Regions from separate parts of the Cyanobium sp. Aljojuca 7D2 genome, predicted to be linked through region 1. Evidence: predicted binding sites of a transcription regulator. Region 1 holds the regulator's gene; the other holds the start of a gene.
What was found. The regulator NtcA, encoded in region 1, controls nitrogen genes in cyanobacteria. The targets are predictions, from matches to a motif close to GTANCNNNNGNTAC.

Region 1 (9,252 bases):
CGGCGCTGCAGTGCAGCTGCGCCAGGCCTGCCGGCAACCCACTGCCGCCCCCACACCCCAACAGCGCGACCAACTAGCCGGCGGCCTGGCGCAACTGGGCGATGCGGAAGCCGCCCTGGCCTGCTTGAACGGCAGCCAGCCCGGCCTCGCCACCCAGTTGGCACTGGCCAAGGCGCTGCTCAGCGGCGGCAGCGCCCAGCAGGCCCAGGCCCAGGGCCGGCTGCTGCAGCTGGCCCACTCGGTGCCGGGCTCCCCCCAGGCCCGCGAGGCCGTGGCCCTGCTCAGCGAGCAACCCGGGCCAAGCAGCCTGCAGGCCCTCGCCGCGCTACCCGCCAGCCTGCAGAACACCGCCCCGGTGCAGGCCCGGCGGGCCCTGGAGTCCCGGGGCACCGGGGCCGTGCTGGCGGTGCTGAAGCGCTGGCCCGCCGATCCAGCCAGCTGGGAGCTGCAGTGGCAGCGGGCCCGGAGGTCCCTGCTGGAGCGCCAGTGGGCCACGGCCGAGGCGCTGCTGAGCGCACCGATCGACCGTGCGCTGCCGGTGGGACTGGCGGGCCGCCAGCGCTTCTGGCTGGGCTTCAGCCAATGGCAACAGGGCCAGCGGAGCGAGGCCAAGAGCACCTGGACCCGCCTGCTCCAGCGCCATCCCGAGGGTTACTACGGCTGGCGGGCCGCTGTGCGGCTCGGCCAGGGGGATCTCAGCCTCGATCCACGCCGCAGCCCCGCCCTGGTACGGCCCGGCTGGCAGCCCCTGGCCAGCGGCGATCCCAACCTCGATCGGCTGTGGCGCCTCGACCAACCCCTGGAGGCCTGGGAGCACTGGCGCACTGGCCGCACCCTCCCCCCCCGCACCCCGCGGGAGCTGCTGCTGGAAGGCCGGCTGCGCCGCGCCGTGGGCGACCACTGGATCGGCCTGGGGCAACTGGAGCAGGCCAGCCTGCGGCTTCCCGCAGGTCAGTCCTGCGGGCTGGCGCAGCAACTGGAGCGCAGTTTGCAGACCCCCAGCTTTGTGGCGGAGCTGGAGCAAGCCGCCACGGCCGCGGCGGTGCCAGCAACCCTGTTGGCCGCCGTGGCCAAGCAGGAATCCCGTTTCAGCCCTGGGGTGAGCTCCAGCGCCGGTGCCGTGGGGCTGTTGCAACTGCTGCCGGACACCGCAGCCGAACTGGCCGGGGGTGCGCTGGGGCCCGACGCCCTACGCGATCCCAGTCGCAATGCCCAGCTCGGTGCCCTCTACCTGAAGCAACTGCTGGGGCAATGGCAGGGCAACCCCGTGCTGATGGTCGCCAGCTACAACGCTGGCCCCGGCGCCGTAGCCGGCTGGGTGAACCCCCAGCTGCAGCAGGAACCCGAGCTTTGGATCGAAGCGATCCCCTATCCCGAAACCCGGCTCTACGTCAAAAAGGTGCTCGGCAACCTATGGAGCTTCCAGCAACGGCCCACACCGGGCTGTTAACCGCTGCTGGCCAGCCAACGGCCCACGCCGGCCCCCGCGAGCACCAGCCCCCCCAGGAACCCGGCCAGGACCAGGGGTGGAGGTGCCACCCGCACCCGGGCCAGATCCAGGCGGGCCAGCAGCACTGTCGAACCCAGGATCAGCACGCTGGTGAGCACCTTGAGGTGCAGCAGATACAGGCCCCCCACCGTGACGATCAGCAACGTGATCACCAGGCTCATCACCCGGCTGGCCGCCATCACGTTGGAGATCCGCTGCAACAGCAGATCGGGCATCGTGCACACCACCACCACCAGCAGGGCGTGGAGGCAATCGAGCGACCAGAACAAACTGGACAACTGCCCCATCCCCGAGGCAGCGGCTCCCTCCAGCGGCTGGCTCCATTGCAGCCCCTCGTAGACCGCGATGGCCGCCAGAACCAGCAGCATCGGTGCCCGCAGGGGCAACAGCAGCAGACGCACCATGGCCATCACGGGGGAGCCAACACCAGGGCAATGGCATCCAGAGGACAACTCGGAATGCACTGTTCACAGACCAGGCAGCGTTGCGCATCGAAGTGCAGCTGCCAAGCGGGCTGACGCAGGCTGAGGGCGCCGCTGGGGCAAACGCTGGAGCACAGGCCGCAATCGACACATCGGTCGCGGTTGATGGCGATCTGCCCCGGCGCCCGGTTGAGACCCAGCCCCTGGCTCTCCAGCCAAGCCTCTGCGGCCGTCAGTTCGTCGATGTCGCCCGAGAGCTCCACCACCATGGTGCCGCTCTGGTTGGGGGCAATCTGAGCCCGCAGGATCTTGGCAGCAACGTCAAAATCCACGGCCAGCCGATAGGTGATCGGCAGGTGCACCGCTTCGCGGGGGAAATGCAGGGTGAGGCGCCGTTTCACAGGGAAGGCCGGTGGACGAACAAGGCCGATTCACCTCAGGCAAAACGCTAGCAAGCACTGGCAAAGTGCAGCCACGCTCCCTCAGTGCGCCCTGCGCAGCCTGCAGCCATGACCAGCCCCTCCCCAAACCCCGGCTTAGGCCCGAGCGAACGCCTGCTGCTGCTGGTGCTGGCCGTGCTGCTGGCGGCTGGCCTGGTGTGGTTTCGGGGTGGCCTGCACCCCGAAGCGCCCCTGGAGCGCCTGGCGCGCCAGTCGCTCGATCTGCCCGTGGCCCTGCGCAACGGCAAGCCGACGGTGGTGGAGTTTTACGCCGACTGGTGTGAGGCCTGCCGCAGCATGGCGCCGGCCATGGAGACGATCGAAGCCCAACACCGAGGGGAGCTGGATGTGGTGCTGCTCAACGTCGACAACCCCCGCTGGCAGCCGGAGCTGGAGCGCTTCGATGTCAACGGCATTCCCCAGCTTGAACTGTTCAATGCCGCCGGAACTCCCGTGGGCCGCTCGATCGGTGCCCGCAGCACAGCAGAACTGCAAGCCCTCAGCAGCGCCCTGATCGCCGGCGAACCCCTACCCGCCCTGGCCGGCATGGGCGCCGTCAGCAGCCTCGATGCCACCCCCAACACCAGCGTCGACGTCACGGAGGGCGAAGTCGCTGCAGGCGCGCCAAAGGCTGCCACGATGGCCGGACCCCGCAGCCACGCCTAATTTCCCCCCTGAAATCCGCCATGGATCCCCGTTTCCGCGTCGCCCTGATCGCCGCCACGCCCAACCCCCAGCAGTGCGTGTATGCCGGCATGCACCAGGACTACAGCGAGGGGTTTGTCGCCGCAGACTCCGCCAACTGGCCGGACGAAACCAAGGCGGGAGAGATCTGCATCAAGCGGCTGCTGGCCGGAGAGCGGGGCCACTACGGCCCCCTGGAGCACGCCCAGATCGTGCTCAACGTGGGCTGGTTTCCCCACTCGGTGATGCAGCAGGCGCGCACGCACCGGGTGGGGGTGAGCTTTGACGTGCAGTCGATGCGCTACACGGGCGATCGCATCTGCAAGGCGGCCAACGGCGAGCTGGAGCTGGAGGAGGTGTTTTACCTCCGCCCGGTTTGCAGCTACAGCGACCGACAGGGCAAGAAATACGCCTACACCGACGAGCAGCGGGCCGTGGATCTAGATCTCTGCCGGGCGGCGGCGGAGCGCTACCGCGACCTGCTGGCGGCGGGCTTCGCTGAGGAGCACGCGCGCGGCATCCTGCCCTTCGACTACCGCCAGCACTTCGTGGTGAGCTTCACCCTGCGGGCCTTCCTGCACTTCCTCGACCTACGGGCCAAGCTCGATGCGCAGCAGGAAATCCGCGAGCTCTGCGACCTGATGTGGCCCCATCTGCAAACCTGGACGCCCCAATTCGCCGACTGGTATGAGAAGAGCCGGCTGCATAAGGCTCGCCTGGCGCCTTAAATGCGGGCGAGGGTGACTCGCTCGGGCTGGTGCTGGTATTTGCCGGCCCGATCTTGATAAGTGGTTTCGCAGGGATCGCCCTCAAAGAAGAGCAACTGGCAAATGCCTTCGTTGGCGTAAATCCGGCAATCAGCCCCGGAGGAGTTGCTGAACTCAAGGGTGAGGTGCCCTTCCCAGCTGGCCTCTGCAGGAGTGGTGTTGACAATGATGCCAAGCCGCGCATAGGTGCTCTTGCCCAGACAGATCACGGTGATATTGGGTGGCACCTTCATCTTCTCCAGCGCCACCCCTAGCCCGTAGGAATGGGCCGGCAGGATGAAATAGGCGCCATCTTCATCTTCATGCAGGGGCGCTGGCTCAAGGTTGGCCGGATTGAACCTCTTGGGGTTCATGATTGTGCCGGGCACGTGCCGGAAGATCAGAAACTCCTTCGCCGACAGCCGCAGGTCGTAGCCATAGGACGAGCAGCCGTAGCTGAGCACCGGCGAGCTGGCGGTGTCGGGATCCAGGTGACGCACCAGGCTCGACTGGAAAGGCTGCAGCATTCCGGCAGCGGCCTGCTCGTTAATCCAGCGATCGTTCTTGAGCATTAGAGACCTCGACGCAGCTGGGTGACCTGGTCGGCCATCGCCATCAGCTCAGAAGCCATGGCCGGACCGGTCAGGATGACATCCAGATGGGCCGGCCGGCGATCGAGGGTGGCCACGACGTCGGCCTTGTTGATGTAGCCCAGCTCCACCGCCAGACCCAGCTCGTCGAGCACCATCAGATCCACAGCGCCACTGAGCAACTGCTCACGGCTGAAGGCCCACACCTGGCGCACCGCCTCCACCGACTCCTGATCCTGGTCGGCGGCCCGCTCCGAGAGGCAGGCGGGCACCCCGGGCCGCAACCACTGCAGACGGCCACAAAGCCAAAGGCTGCTCTCCAGCCCCTGATCCACGCCACCCTTGAGAAACTGGCTCACCAGCACCCGACTGCCCAGCCCGGCGGTGCGCAAGGCCTGGCTGAGCACCGCACCGAAACTGCCCCGGAACGGAGCCGTGTGGATCTGGAGCAGGCCCTCCTGCTGGGCCACCAAACGGAGCACGGGAGCCGGAGAGACCGCCGCCAGGGGGCGATGGCCCGGGCGCTGGGGAGCGTGCTGGACCCCAGGAAAACCCGCTCCGGTTCCGGAGGTCAGACCTGGGACGGGCAAGCTGGCGGTCATGGACACCGAGTCAGGACAAGGGGCAGGACGAACGGGGACGCGACACCCCACCAGGGGAGTCGCGGCTGCGCCCCCCGAGGACCTGAATGTAGCGGGATCGGACCGTTCCACAAGCGAATGACACCATCCCTGGTGGAAACATCCGTACTGCTGCGCCCAAAACCAGCCAGGGGCAACAGCAAGGCGACGGCAAATCGTGTGCGTTGCTACAGGGGCACCCCCGGGTGATCCTTAGGGTCCGGCCACTTGCCTAAGCCACGATGGTTGGCGCCACCCACGGATTCAGCCGTACCGCCGCCACCCCATCGACCGGGGCCCCAGGGGTGGTGGCCGGCATGGGCAGCGCTGGCCAGGCCAGTCCCACCCTGCTGGAGGTGATCCGCGGGCTGGCCGGCAGCAGCGTCGAGACGATCGAACGGGGCAAAACGATCTTTTTCCCCGGCGATCCAGCCGAACGGGTGTACCTGCTGCGCCGCGGCGCGGTGCGGCTCTCGCGCGTCTACGAATCCGGCGAAGAAATCACCGTGGCCCTGCTGCGGGAAAACAGTCTGTTTGGGGTGCTGTCCCTGCTCACGGGTCAGCGCTCAGACCGCTTCTATCACGCAGTGGCCTTCACCAGGGTCGAGATGGTGACCGCTCCAGCCACCTCGGTGCGGCGCGCCATCGAGCAGGACGCCAGCGTCGGGCTGCTGCTGCTGCAGGGCCTCTCCTCACGGATCCTGCAAACCGAAACGATGATCGAAACCCTCACCCACCGGGACATGAGCTCGCGGCTGGTGAGCTTTCTGCTGGTGCTCTGCCGCGACTTCGGCGTTCCCAGCAGCGAGGGCATCACCATCGATCTGCGCCTGTCCCACCAGGCCATCGCCGAAGCCATCGGCTCCACGCGCGTCACGATCACCCGCCTACTGGGGGATCTACGCAACGACGGCCTGGTGCAGATCGACCGCAAGAAAATCACCGTCTTTGACCCGATTGCCCTGGCCAAACGCTTCAGCTGAGCGCTTCGGCTGAGGGGCAGGGATACTGGGGCCCGTTCGCAGACGCACGTGACCGGCTGGCTGCTGATCTTGGCGCTGCTGACCCTGGGGGGAGTGCTCTCCACCCTTGGTGACCGGCTGGGCAGCCGGGTTGGCAAGGCGCGCCTCAGTCTGTTCAAGCTGAGGCCCCGACGCACCGCGGTGTTGATCACGGTGCTCACCGGCAGCCTGATCAGCGCGGTCTCGCTGGGGCTGATGCTGCTGGTCAGTGAGCGCCTGCGCACGGGTCTGTTCGAGCTCGATCGGCTGGAGGATCGTCTGCAGAGCAGCCGTCGCCAGCTGGCCAGCAGTCAGGCCCAACTGGCCACCAGCCAGCAAGAGCTCAACCGGGCCGAACAGGGGAAACGGGATGCGCAACAGCGGTTCGAACAGGCCCAGGCCCGGGCCAATCAGCTGCGTCAGGAACTGGCTCCGCTGGTTGCCCAACGCAACAGCCTGGAGGTGGAACGCACCCGGCTCAGCCGTGAGGTGCAAGCCCGCGACGCTGACATCCGCCGCACCGAAACCGAACTGGCCCAGGTGCACCGCCGCATTGCCGCAGGCGCCCAAGAACTCAAGGATCTGGAGAGCAACCTGATTGCCCTGCGCCGCGGCGATGTGGTGATCACCAGCGCTCAGACCTTGGCCAGCGCCAAGGTGACCCTGGAGCGGCCCGAGCAGGCAAGCTCCGTGATCACGGCCCTGCTGCAGCAAGCCAACCTCACCGCGTTCCGGCGGGTGTTGCCTGGCCAACCGGTCGACCGCCAAATCCTGCTGGTGCCCAAGAGCGACATCGCCAAATTGGAAGGCCTCCTGGCCAAACCCGGCAGCTGGGTGGTGAGCATCCTGTCGGCCGCCAACGTGTTGCGGGGTGAGCGCCAGGTGCTCGCCTTCCCCGACCTCCGCCCAAACCGGGCTGTCGTCAAGGCCGGCGAGGTGTTGGCCAGCACCACCATCGAAGGCGACCTCAGCAGCCTGGAAGCGATCAATCGCCGGCTCAACCTGCTGTTGGCGGCGGCCTATGCCAAGGCCCAACGCCAGGGCACCGTTGCGGAGGGCCTGCAGTTTGATGCGGCCCGTTTGAGCCAACTGGGCCGCGATCTGAGCGAAAGGCCAGCGGGCCAGGTGGCGCAACTGGAAGCCTTGGTCGTGCGCGATGCCGACACCCCCGACCCGATTGCGGTGGACGTGCGCTGGCTGCGACCTGGCGCGCCGGCCGGCGATGGCCCAGGCCCCCGACGGCCATGACGGCGGGCTTGATCGCGGGGCTCGATCCCGGCCGCAGCAAATGTGGCCTGGTGCTGGCCGATCTAGCGCAAGCCCTCGTTCTGGAGGCGGCGATCCTGCCCCCCGAGGCAAGTCGGGCCCAGCTCCAGGCCTGGCAACACCAGGGGCTGACCCGGGTGGTGGTGGGCAACGGCACCAGCAGTGGCACCTGGCGCGGCCAGCTGGCCGCACTGGCCCTGGAGCTGGAGCTGGTCGACGAGCACGGCAGCACCCTGGCCGCCCGCGATCGCTACTGGGAGCTGTATCCAGCCAGCGGTTGGTGGCGGCTGCTGCCGGCAGGTCTGCGGCTGCCCCGCCGCGACATCGACGATGTGGTGGCCCAGCTGTTGGTGGAGCGTCACAGCGGCTTACGGCTGCAGCGGCCCACTCCGGAGGTGCGCCGCTGCCTGCAGGGCCTCAGAAGCGAGCCCGCACCGTGAAGGCATAGTCGCCTCCTGGCTCCAGTTGGTAATCCACCTTGAGCAGATAGCGCAGCAGGGCGTCCTGGATCAGGGCCCGGCCCAACGACGGCTCCACGCTGAGCTCACCGCGATCGAAGGCCCAACGAAACCTCCACTGATAGCCACCGGCGCTCACCTCCCCCTCCAGCACCCGCTGGCTGAAGCTCTGGTGCAGCACCCGCAGCTGGGCCGTGGTGGAGGGAAGGCGCGCCATGGCGTCAGGTTGCCGCGCCTTCCGGCTGGAAACTGTTGAGACGGTTACCGGCTCGCTCCAGCCCGAGGCGCTGGATCAAGCCGATGCCGGCCTCCACCTCGGCCAGCACCGCCTCAAGCAGGGGCTGCTCGGCCGCGCTGAATCGCCCCAGCACGTGGCCCACGGTGCGGGCGCGGCGTTCAGCCGGGTCGTGGCCCGGAGCGCCAATGCCGATGCGCAAACGCGGGAAGTCTTGGGTGCCCAGATGGCTGATCGTGCTGCGCAGGCCGTTATGGCCGCCGGCACTGCCAGAGGCCCGCAAGCGCAACTTGCCGAGGGGCAGATCCATGTCATCCACCACCACCAGCAGCTGGGAGGTCTCCAAACCAAACCAGTCGAGGGCGGCCCGGATCGAGCGCCCGCTGTCGTTCATGTAGGTCTGGGGCATCAACAGCCGCAGGCGCATCGCCCCCTGGCCCACCTCCGCCAGCAGACCATGCAACTTGGGCTGCTGGCGAAACGCGACGCCCCCGGCACCGGCGAGTCGCTCCAACGCCATAAAACCAACGTTGTGCCGCGTTGCGGCGTATTTGGAGCCAGGATTGCCCAAGCCCACCAGGAGCTGCAACGGCGCAGCAGACTCCGGAAAACCTGAGCTCACGACAAATCAGGCCGCCGGACGCGCATCCGACGGACCATCAGGCTGGGACGTCGAATCAAGGACCTGGGCCGTTGGCGCCGGCTCGACGCTGGCAGGAGGTAGATCGGCGGATGCCAGATCAGGGGTGGCGATGGCTGAGCGAAATTCCTTTTCGAACTCCGAGGAAGCCGACTGGAACCCTTTGAGGGTGCGCCCCAAGGTTTTCCCCAGCTCTGGCAGACGCTTCGGCCCAAACACCAGCAACCCGATGGCAGCAATCACCGCCAATTCGGGAAGGCCGATGCCGAAGACGTTCATGGGAGAAGGGGTTGGGGCGGAGCGATCAGCGCCGGCTCAGCGCCGGCTCAGCGCCGGCTCAGCCGAGGCCATTCCAGTTGACGGTGATGCCCTCAAGCAGGAGCGACTTGTTGTACAGCTGCAGGATCACCAGCAGGAACACCAGGAACAGCACCATGAAGATGCCCATCACGGGCGTGGTGCCCCAGCCGGGAACAACCTTGCCGTACTCCGAATTGAGTGGGCGCAGGATGTCTCCGAGGCGGGTGCGTTGGGCCATGTCTTCTGCAGCCTCTCGGGCATGGATTCGCTCTCGTTACTGTAAGGGGCCTGCGTGCCTCAGCGCGCCGGGGCGAAGACAGTTGTGACGCAACCCGTCACC
Region 2 (9,252 bases), on a different contig from region 1:
AGGTGGGCGAACTGGAAGCTCAGCAGTTTTCCACCACCACCAAGCTGCGTGGCAAAGCGGACATGATCATCGGCGCCACCAACTACACCGGTGATGTCAACCAAAACTTTGCCAAAGGCAGCGGCAGCTCTGTTGCGGGAAAGGCGAAACAGGAAGCCTTCACCTTTAACTACCGACTCACACTGGATCTCGACACCAGCTTCACTGGCAAGGATCTGCTCTACACCCGCCTCAGGGCAGGCAACTTCTCCGGTAACTTCTCAGGCGATCCGATTAAACTGACCCAACTGGAAGACTCCAATACTAATGCCGATTTTCTAAAAGTTGACAAGCTCTGGTATCAGTTCCCCGTAGGCGATTCCAAGGGTGCCAACGGCATGATCTTTGTGGGCCCACGCATTGAGGGATACTACATGCTGGCCAGCATGCCCACCCTCTATGGCAACGGCAACTTTATCCTCAAGGAGATGAAGGGTCGTGGTGCCTCGGGCGTCTACGGCAACTCCACGGGTGCCGGTTTTGGGGCCTGGTGGCGGAGTACCCGCAACAGCAGCGGCAATGCTTTCAGCGTCAGCTCCAACTACGTTGCCCAGAGCGGCAGCAATTCAGGGATCTACACAACTGGCACTGGTGCGAACACCATTGACTACGGCGATGCCGGCCTATTCAACCAGGGCAGCCAGTCGAAGTTCATCACCCAACTGGCCTACGGAAACGGCAACAACTGGCAGGTATCAGCAGCTTACGCCTGGAGTTCTGGGGGAGCCACAATGGGCTTCGGGACGCCTACTGGTGGGGCAGTCGTGGGGGTAGATCAAACTGCGAACTCCCTGGCTCTCAACGCATACTGGCAACCGGAGAACTCCGGCTGGATTCCCTCGATCAGCCTTGGCTATGGCGTGAACTGGTTTAGCGGTGGCAACACTGCGGAAAGAAGCCAAACAATGGAATGGCTAGTAGGATTTGAATGGGATGACATCGGCGCGGATGGCAACACGCTGGGGCTTGGCTTCAGCGGTCCGCAATGGGTGAGCCAAGGCACAGCAAGTAACGGTGACACGGGTCTGGCCGTTGAGCTCTGGTACAAGTACCAGGTGACCGACAACATCTCGATCACGCCAGCTGTCTTCTACCTGAGCAATCCACTGGGGAGCTCCACCGTTGGCGACTTTGGCACCATCGGCTACCTGATGAAAACCACCTTCCGCTTCTAACCCCAAAGGGGGTCAGCCCCCAGCACAAACCTCACACCCCCCACAGCCCCCTCCCTCAGAGGGGGCTTTTTGCTGCCGAGGCCGCTGCCCAGACACCAACCTCAAGACATAAAAAAACCTCCCCAACAGGGGAGGTTGATCAACGAGCCAAGCTCAATGGAGCCGATTCATCAGAGGTCGCCCCGTTCGATTTGCTTCAGCTGATCTGCTGCACTGCCATCCACAGCGCCGGGATTGGACGTGGGAGTGGATGGATTCGCGGCGGGATTGGTCACAGACTTCGCCTTACGTTTGTTGCGGGTTTCACGCTCACAGTTTTCACCTTCACCGACAGGAACGCATTCAGCGCTATCGGCCAAAAGTTGGGCTTTCTCAGCAGAGAAGGGAATGAACGATGCTGCATCTACTGGAGCCGCAGAAGCGGCAGAGCCCCCAATCATGCTGGCCGTCGCCAGGAAAAGAGCAAGGCTGGTGCGCTGGGCCATGGGCAAGAACCAGAACAGGTAAATACAGCTCCATTTTAAGAAAAGATGGCGCACCACAGTCCCTCTGTAGTCAGGCGATCAGCGCGTAAAGCCAAAGACGAACACCCACGTGTATCATCCGTCACCCAGCCCACATCCGCAGCAAGTTGGTGTGGCAGCGATAGAGAAGATCGAGGGCATCGGAACGGCCATGGGCAGCAGCCATAGACTTACAAGACGTCTCCAACTCAAACAGCAATTCGCGCTGCTCCGAGGAACGGACAGCACTCTGTACCCAACCCACCGCGACATAACGCACTCCGGCCGTGACAGGCTCAACCCGATGCAGATAGCCGCTGGGGTAGACGATGGCTGAGCCAGCACAAAGCCGCACCATCTCCTCGCCTTGGGGCAATTCGAGCGTGAGGCCACCTCCGCTATAGCTCTCCAGATCTGAGAGAAACAGCGTGAACGACAAGTCTGTTCGCCCTCCGGGCATGAACGGGTTGTCGACGTGGCGGCCATAGCCCTCACCCACCCCGCAGCGGCTGAACAGCAGGCTGTGAATCTTCAGCGGGATCGCCGCAGCCCGAAACAAAGGGTGGCAATCGAGCGCAGACAGCACTACATCTGCAAGGGCTGCAAAATCAGGATGCTGGTTATCCAGTTGCCAATTGTTTTTCACCGCTTTGGCGTAGCTGCCAGCGGTCTGAGCTCCTGGGAGCCAGGCGGAATCGTCCAGACTGGCCAATCGCGCTTGAAGCTGCTGAAGATCATGGGCTGAGAGCAGATCTTCAAGCTGAAAGTGCATGGCTCAACCAACCTCCATAAACGATCGCCTGCACCCATCTTGAAGCAGATCGGCACCCAACAGCCCCACGCCTACCTGTGCCTTTTGCTACAAGCCGGCGGCATCAATGAAGCGGGGAAGCAAGGCCTAGCTGGATAGGCTCATGAGCAACGAATGCAAGCAACCACTGTGCTCCCAAAGCTTTTCAAGCCCTCCGCTCTCAGCCTGCGTGTGCTGGCCGTTGGCGCAGCCGCCACAGCCCTGACCAGCAGCCTCAACGGCTTGGCGATGGCGCAATCCCGCGAGGTGCGCGTCTATTCAGGCCGCCACTACAGCAGCGACAACGCGATTTACGAACGCTTCACCAAAGCCACTGGCATCAAGGTGCGTCTTCTGGAATCGAACGATGCAGCCATCATCGAGCGCCTTCGTAGAGAAGGGAAAAACAGCTCTGCGGATGTGATGATTCTGGTTGATGCGGCTCGGCTCGACAACGCAACCCGAGAAGGGATGTTTCAGCCGATTCGTTCGGCTGAACTGATACGCGAAGTGCCCCTTTCCCTTCGGGATCCCAAGGGCCGCTGGTTTGGCCTCACCAGGCGGGTGCGCGCCCTCGCGATCAACCCGTCGGTGGTTAACCCCAAAACCATCAACACCTACGCCGACCTCGCCAAGCCTCAGCTGAAGGGAAAACTTTGCTTGCGCAATCGCTCCAGTGTTTACAACCAGTCGCTGGTGGGAGATCAAATGGTGCTGCGGGGCGATGCGGCAGCAACCCAATGGGTCAAAGGGATGGTCAACAATCTCGCCGAGCCGGTCTTCAGTAGCGACATGTCACTAGCCCGCGCCGTCGCGCGCGGAGAATGCGGCGTTGGCGTCGTTAACAGCTATTACGTTGCCCGCATGCTTTCCGGGCAGACCGGCGCTGCCGACAAGACCCTAGCCAACAAAATCACCATTAAATACCCGAATCCAGCCCATGTGAACGTCAGCGGCGCCGGAGTCACCCGCTACGCCAAAAACAAACCGGAAGCAATCAAGCTGATTGAATTTCTTAGCTCACCGACAGGCGGGGAGGGGTATGCATCTGGCAGCTTTGAATACCCGCTCAAAGGTTTTGGAAACAATCCAATACTGCGCCGCTTTGGCAATTTCAAATTTGACGGTGTTTCCGCATCCCAGCTCGGCTCTAAAACCCGTGCAGCTATCCAATTGATGGCTGCCAACGGCTGGGAGTAGCGGTTCGTGCAGCAAGCTGGTTCCCGTCTTTAGGTCGCAGACATCTCGTTGAGCACGGCCCGCCATCGTCTCCACCTGTTGCCATGGCGCAACCGGATCGGTCTATGGCGTGACACCAGTCGCAGCCGGGCCGGGCTGGTTGCCGTGGTGATGGGGGTCAGCCTGCTGGCCATCCTGCCCTTGCTTGCCCTGGTCAAAGAGGCGTTGCTCAGTGTCCAGGAGCAGGCCGCTGGTCTGGGCCCCGATGGACTCGCTCAGATTCGCGGCACCTTGCTTCTGGTGCTGGGGGAGGGAGTCCTCGGAGCCGTAGTGGGCACGGCCATCGGTTGGCTGACCGCCGTTTGTCGCTTCCCCGGCCGCCGCTGGCTGCGCATCGCCCAGCTTCTGCCCATGGCGTTTCCGGCCTACCTCCTGGCCGCCAGCTTGATTGACTGGGGTAGCTACCGCGGCCTGCGAATCCATGGCCTCGGCTGGGCGGTGGTGCTGCTCAGCCTCGCCAATTACAGCTACGTCTTTCTGCTCAGCACCGAAAGCTTCTCGGTGAGTGGCCGCCGCCTGCTGGAAGCCAGTCGCAGCCTCGGCGTCGGCCCATGGGCGAGCTTTTTTCGAATCGCCCTACCGATTGCCCTGCCCTCAATCGGCGCGGGCGTCGCCCTCAGCGCCATGGAAGTGGTCAACGAACTCGGCGCGGTGCGCCTGCTCGGGGTTCCAAGCCTGTCGGCCGGAATCCTCGACCGCTGGCAGCTGGCAGGGGATCCCCAGGGGGCAGTAGCCCTGTCGTTGGTGGCCCTGGCCATCGTGGCGGTGTTGATCGCCTCGGAGCGGCTGCTCCGCCAGCGCAGCCGCCGTTGGAATTTGGAAGGCTCCAATGGGGGCGACCATGCCTGGGACTTGCATGGCTGGCGGGCTGCCCTGGCCCAGCTGATCGCGGCCATCCCACCGCTCTGCGCCCTAGCGATCCCGATGCTCTGGATCCAGCAGGGCTGGGAGGGCCTCCGCAGCGAGCCCCTCGACGAACTGATGCAGCTCTCTGGACGCAGCTTGGGCCTAGCCCTGGCCGCGACCGGCGTCACTGGACTTGGGGCCCTGCTGCTGGCCATCGCCCGGCGCTGGAGCCCCCAGCCAGTGGTGCAACAACTCACCTTCTTATCCGGCCTGGGATACGCCATTCCCGGCAGCGTTCTGGCCCTTGGCCTGATGGTGATCGGCGGCCCGGCCGGCCTAGGTCCTGTGCTGCTGTTGCTCTGGGGCTATGGAGATCGCTTCATCGCCGTGTCCAAACAGGGGCTCGATGCGGCTCTGGAGCGCATCCCTCCGAGCATCGACGAAACGGCCACCAGCCTGGGTTGCGATTGGCTGGGGGTGCTGCGCCGCATTCACCTGCCCCTGCTCAGAGGTCCCCTGCTGGTGGGCTCGCTGCTGGTGTTTGTGGATGTGGTGAAGGAGCTACCGATCACCCTGGCGCTACGCCCGTTCGATTTCGACACCCTGGCGGTGCGAGTGTTCCAATACGCCAGTGATGAGCGGGTGGGCGCTGCCATGGCGCCGGCGGTGCTGATCATGGTGTTTGGCTTGATCGCCTCTCTCGCCCTCATACCAAGCCTGGAGCGGCGCAACTAGTCACGGCCGCAGCGGCATTTGCCGCCCTTCCAGTGCGAACACTTGCTCTGCTTGCAACCCTTTTTCTTGTCCGCGCTGGGGCCGCGCTGGCCGAGGGGCGAAGGGGCGTCGTTGCTGGGGCCGATGGGCTTGGCCATGGCGACAACCTCTGTCTTGAGGTCGAACTCTTAAATCAGCCTATGAAGGTTCAGGCCTGCCAATGACGGCCTCTGCGCTGATTTGACGCCGGATTACCGGCGGTTGTGCCAATTGCAACACCTTTCCTTTGGGACGACTGTGGCTACGGTGCAAACAGCGAATCGAGCCACACCATGGTGCAGTCCACCACCAGCACCAACACCACCAGCCCTGTGGCCACCGGGCCCGCAGGGCGGGCGATGGCCCAGCCGATGGACGGCGCCCTGCTGGAGGGCCTGCAGCAGCACCTGACGATGGAACGCCAGGCCAGTGCGACCTATTGGGCCATGGCGATCTGGTTTGGCGAGCGGGAGCTGCGGGGCTTCTGCCGCTACCTCAAGGGAGAGGCGAGCAACGAGCAACACCACGCCGGACTGGTGGCCGACTACCTGGTCGCCCGCGGCCAGACCGTGCTGCTCGAAGCTGTGGCTCCGCCGCGCCAGCACTGGCAAGGCGCCGAAGAGGTTTTCTCCGCCGTCTTCCAGATGGAGGCGGAGGTGACCAGCTCCTTGCAACAGCTGTATGCCATGGCGGAGCGGGCCGGTGATGTGCGCACCACCGTATTCCTCGATCCGATGGTGCAGGGTCAGATCGACTCCGAAAACGAGGCCGCCCACCTGCTGGGGCGGATCCGCTTCGCCCAGGCCAATCCCGCCGCCATGCTGGTGATCGATGGGGAGCTGAGCGAGGGCAAGCACGCCCCCGAATCACTGGCGTTGTAACCCCCTAGCAAGGCAGGGGCCGGCGGGTCAGTTCTTCCAGAAACGCCACGGCGAGACTGTCACGCAGTCCAACGCTGCGGCGCAGCTGGCTGGCACAGGCCTGCAGCTCCTGGCGGCGGCTCTGCAGTTGCTCGAGCTCCCGCTTCAAACGCTGGAGCAGTCGCTCCTCACGGCAACGGCCCAGATCGGCCATCACCTGCGCACCGCGGCAGCGCAGCTGGTCCATTTCGTAGCAAAGGCTGGCCACCAGGCTGGCCGATGGCTGGGCGCTGAGGTGGGGGGAACGGTTGGTCATCGCAGGGCTCAGGCGGCTCAGGCAGCAGCCAGGGGAGCGGTTTCGATCAACACCGGCGCCAGGCGCATGCCGGGTTCGCCAACGGGGGCTTCGATCAACTGGGCCTGGCGGATGCGGGAGATCAGACGGGTGGTGGTGACGCGAGTGGTGCCGATCAGCTCGCCGATCCGCTCATGGGTGAGCCGGAAGGGCAGATCACACCAGCTGCCGCAGCGGCGGCCCAGCCGACGCACCAACAACCCCAGCAGGGCATGCAGGCGCTGTTCGGCACTGCCGAGATGGCGAATGCGCAGCAGCTGCAGGGTCCACTCATTGACCGCATCAAATCCCTCGCCCTGACGGGGAGTTGCATCGCTGCGGAAGCTGAGGGGCGTGAGGGCCTCGACGCAGACGCCCTCGCTGCAGAGGCGATCAACACACAGCTGATCCCCCGCCTGCAGAAAGGCAAGGGTCATCCCTTCGGTCTCCTCGCAGGGGCAGTACACGCGGGCCACGCCATCGAGCACCTCGATGCAGCTGCCACTGGGGCGCAGGGCTGGATCGAGCAGCACGGTTTGCCCGACGGGCATGCGCACAGCAGAGACGGGGTCGTCGGAGAGGAAGCGAAAACTCATGGCCGCCGCGCGGACTTATTGCGAATGACTCGCAACCTAAACAAGATCGCCGCCTTTTGCAAGCGATTCTCAATAACAACTGTCAATTGCAAGGCGGGCGGTCAGTGGCGGCAGGGGGCGCGCGACACCTCTTACCGGAGGGGGCTCCAGTCGGAACAAAAGCCCAACGCGGTTGCCAAGAATTTCGTTTTCCGCCAACTTTTACCGTCTTAGCAGCATCTTTTCGGGCCTGATCAGGTGTTTGTAGCCATGCGCAACAGCCTTCAGCCAACCTCCTTGACCATGGTCAAGATGCTCTTGTTTCCCACCATTCGTTGGGGATTTCCCATTCATGTTGAACCGCAACACTCTGTGCAGCCGGATCGGCTTGCTGGCTGCAGCCGCCACTGCGTTCGCAGTAGCTCCGGCCTGGGCCCAGTCGGGCACGCTTTACAAGCTCGACACCAAGTGCAGCGTTAAAGGAGCAGCCCCGCAGGCGTGCGTGGTGGAGGCCGTCAATGAAGGCAGCGCCACTCTCTACCGCCACATCATGGGTAAAACCGTGGAGACGATCCGCGTCACCGAAAGCCCCGTGCGGATGAGTGTCTGGATCGACAGCACCAAAACCTGGAAAAATCTCGACAACGCAGCCGCGCGTTTTTCCACCAACACGATCTGCTTCAACGGTCGTGACCTTTGTGCAATCAATCCCAACTACCTCAACAGCGTGCGGGAAGAGCGGCCGGACGCAACAGCAGGTCGTGATCTGATCAAAGTTGAATTTGGCGCCGATGGCCGCATCGACCTCACCTGCTACGACGATGGTTGCAAGGGAGTCGGCAAATGAACCCGGCTCTGAAAACTCCTTTGGCAGGCCTCGGACTGGTGCTGGCTGGAGTGATCGCCCTGCCCACCAGTGCCGTGCTGGCCTTTGACAGCAGCCGGCTTGAAAGCCAATCCGCTGAGCTGATCGCCCGCAAAGGCGGCGGTGGTGGCGGTGGCGCGCGCAAAGGTGGCGGCGGTGGAAGCGGCGGCCTCAAATCTGGTGGTGGCGGCGGGCGCAAAGCCGGTGGCGGTGGCCACAGCGGCTTCAGCAACGCTGGCGGGGGCCTCAATCGCGGCTCTGCCAAGCCCACCGGCGGCTGGAGCAACAAAGCGAAGGTGGGTGGCGGCGGCGCCGGTGGGGGTCCATCCCTCAATCGCCCCGCCGCAGCAACACGCCCCGCTGCCGGCAATCGAGCGGCAACGGGGGCACGCCCCGGAGGCTCCATCGGCAGCGGTGACCGCATGGCCAGCCGGGACAAACCCGCAAGCCGTGATCTCGGCCGTGATGGCAGCCGTGATCTCAGCCGGGATGTCAACCGCAACATCAGTCGCGATGTGAATCGCAACTGGAACCGCAACGTTGACATCAATCGCGTCAACCTCTACCCAGGCTGGGCCCGTCCTGGCTGGGGCGTTGCCCGGCCTTGGAACTACGGCTGGTATGGCGGCTGGTCCACTCCCGTCTGGGGCTGGTGGGGCGCTCGCGCCGCAGCCTGGGGTGTCGCCACCCTGGCCACCGCAGCCATCATCAATGATGCTGTCGATGACGCCGTTGACGACCACAACTCCTACATCGTGGTGCCCAACACCAACTACCAATTGCTCTACGGAACGGTTCAACCCTCCAGCAGCGACTCGGTGACTTTTGTGGTGCAGGCCAACGGCAACGACTACCAGCTCAACGCCAACTGCAACCAGGGCACGATCAACGGCCAGGAGCCCAGCAACGCTGAAGAAGCTGAACTCCTCAATGCCGCCTGCCAGGTGGCTTACGGATCGGTGTAAGCACAGGTCGGTGTCAGCACAGCTTGGCCTAAGCCGAGTCTGATTGCACGTCTGGTTCAAATCATCCCAAGGATCTGTCGCGCCAAGCGCGGCAGATCTTTTTTATGACGCAAGCCACAGCACCGCCGTCGCGCCAAAAAATGCAAGGCTGTGCAAGATATGCAAATCGCCGGCCTTCAGCAAGGACAATTCAACAACAATCCCCCAGGGGATTGGCTTTGACACCTCAACTGGAGATGATGGATCCCGATCCTTCTGCTCGCACCATGCACCCGGCGAAACTGGTTGGCCCCCTGTTAACCGCCGTG

Region 2: a site for NtcA is predicted at 2,567-2,580, ahead of KBY57_RS06120 (Fe2+-dependent dioxygenase). Genes of this name have one in related genera too.

What each region holds. Positions count from the first base shown of each region.
Region 1 is NZ_JAGQCX010000005.1:125,395-134,646, reverse strand. It holds gene KBY57_RS07315 (lytic transglycosylase domain-containing protein) at 1-1,450, shown strand, start outside; gene KBY57_RS07310 (hypothetical protein) at 1,447-1,920, opposite strand; gene KBY57_RS07305 (NIL domain-containing protein) at 1,920-2,333, opposite strand; gene KBY57_RS07300 (thioredoxin domain-containing protein) at 2,442-3,038, shown strand; gene thyX (FAD-dependent thymidylate synthase) at 3,059-3,784, shown strand; gene dcd (dCTP deaminase) at 3,781-4,374, opposite strand; gene KBY57_RS07285 (cob(I)yrinic acid a,c-diamide adenosyltransferase) at 4,374-4,994, opposite strand; gene ntcA (global nitrogen regulator NtcA) at 5,255-5,995, shown strand; gene KBY57_RS07275 (DUF3084 domain-containing protein) at 6,044-7,261, shown strand; gene KBY57_RS07270 (resolvase) at 7,258-7,719, shown strand; gene KBY57_RS07265 (DUF3146 family protein) at 7,697-7,954, opposite strand; gene pth (aminoacyl-tRNA hydrolase) at 7,959-8,594, opposite strand; gene KBY57_RS07255 (TatA/E family twin arginine-targeting protein translocase) at 8,601-8,891, opposite strand; gene psbH (photosystem II reaction center phosphoprotein PsbH) at 8,950-9,150, opposite strand.
Region 2 is NZ_JAGQCX010000004.1:114,943-124,194, forward strand. It holds gene KBY57_RS06110 (iron uptake porin) at 1-1,214, shown strand, start outside; gene KBY57_RS06115 (hypothetical protein) at 1,385-1,699, opposite strand; gene KBY57_RS06120 (Fe2+-dependent dioxygenase) at 1,821-2,489, opposite strand; gene KBY57_RS06125 (extracellular solute-binding protein) at 2,643-3,707, shown strand; gene KBY57_RS06130 (ABC transporter permease) at 3,858-5,327, shown strand; gene KBY57_RS06135 (ferritin) at 5,639-6,226, shown strand; gene KBY57_RS06140 (hypothetical protein) at 6,231-6,521, opposite strand; gene KBY57_RS06145 (helix-turn-helix domain-containing protein) at 6,539-7,135, opposite strand; gene KBY57_RS06150 (hypothetical protein) at 7,470-7,961, shown strand; gene KBY57_RS06155 (hypothetical protein) at 7,958-8,944, shown strand; gene KBY57_RS06160 (hypothetical protein) at 9,184-9,252, shown strand, end outside.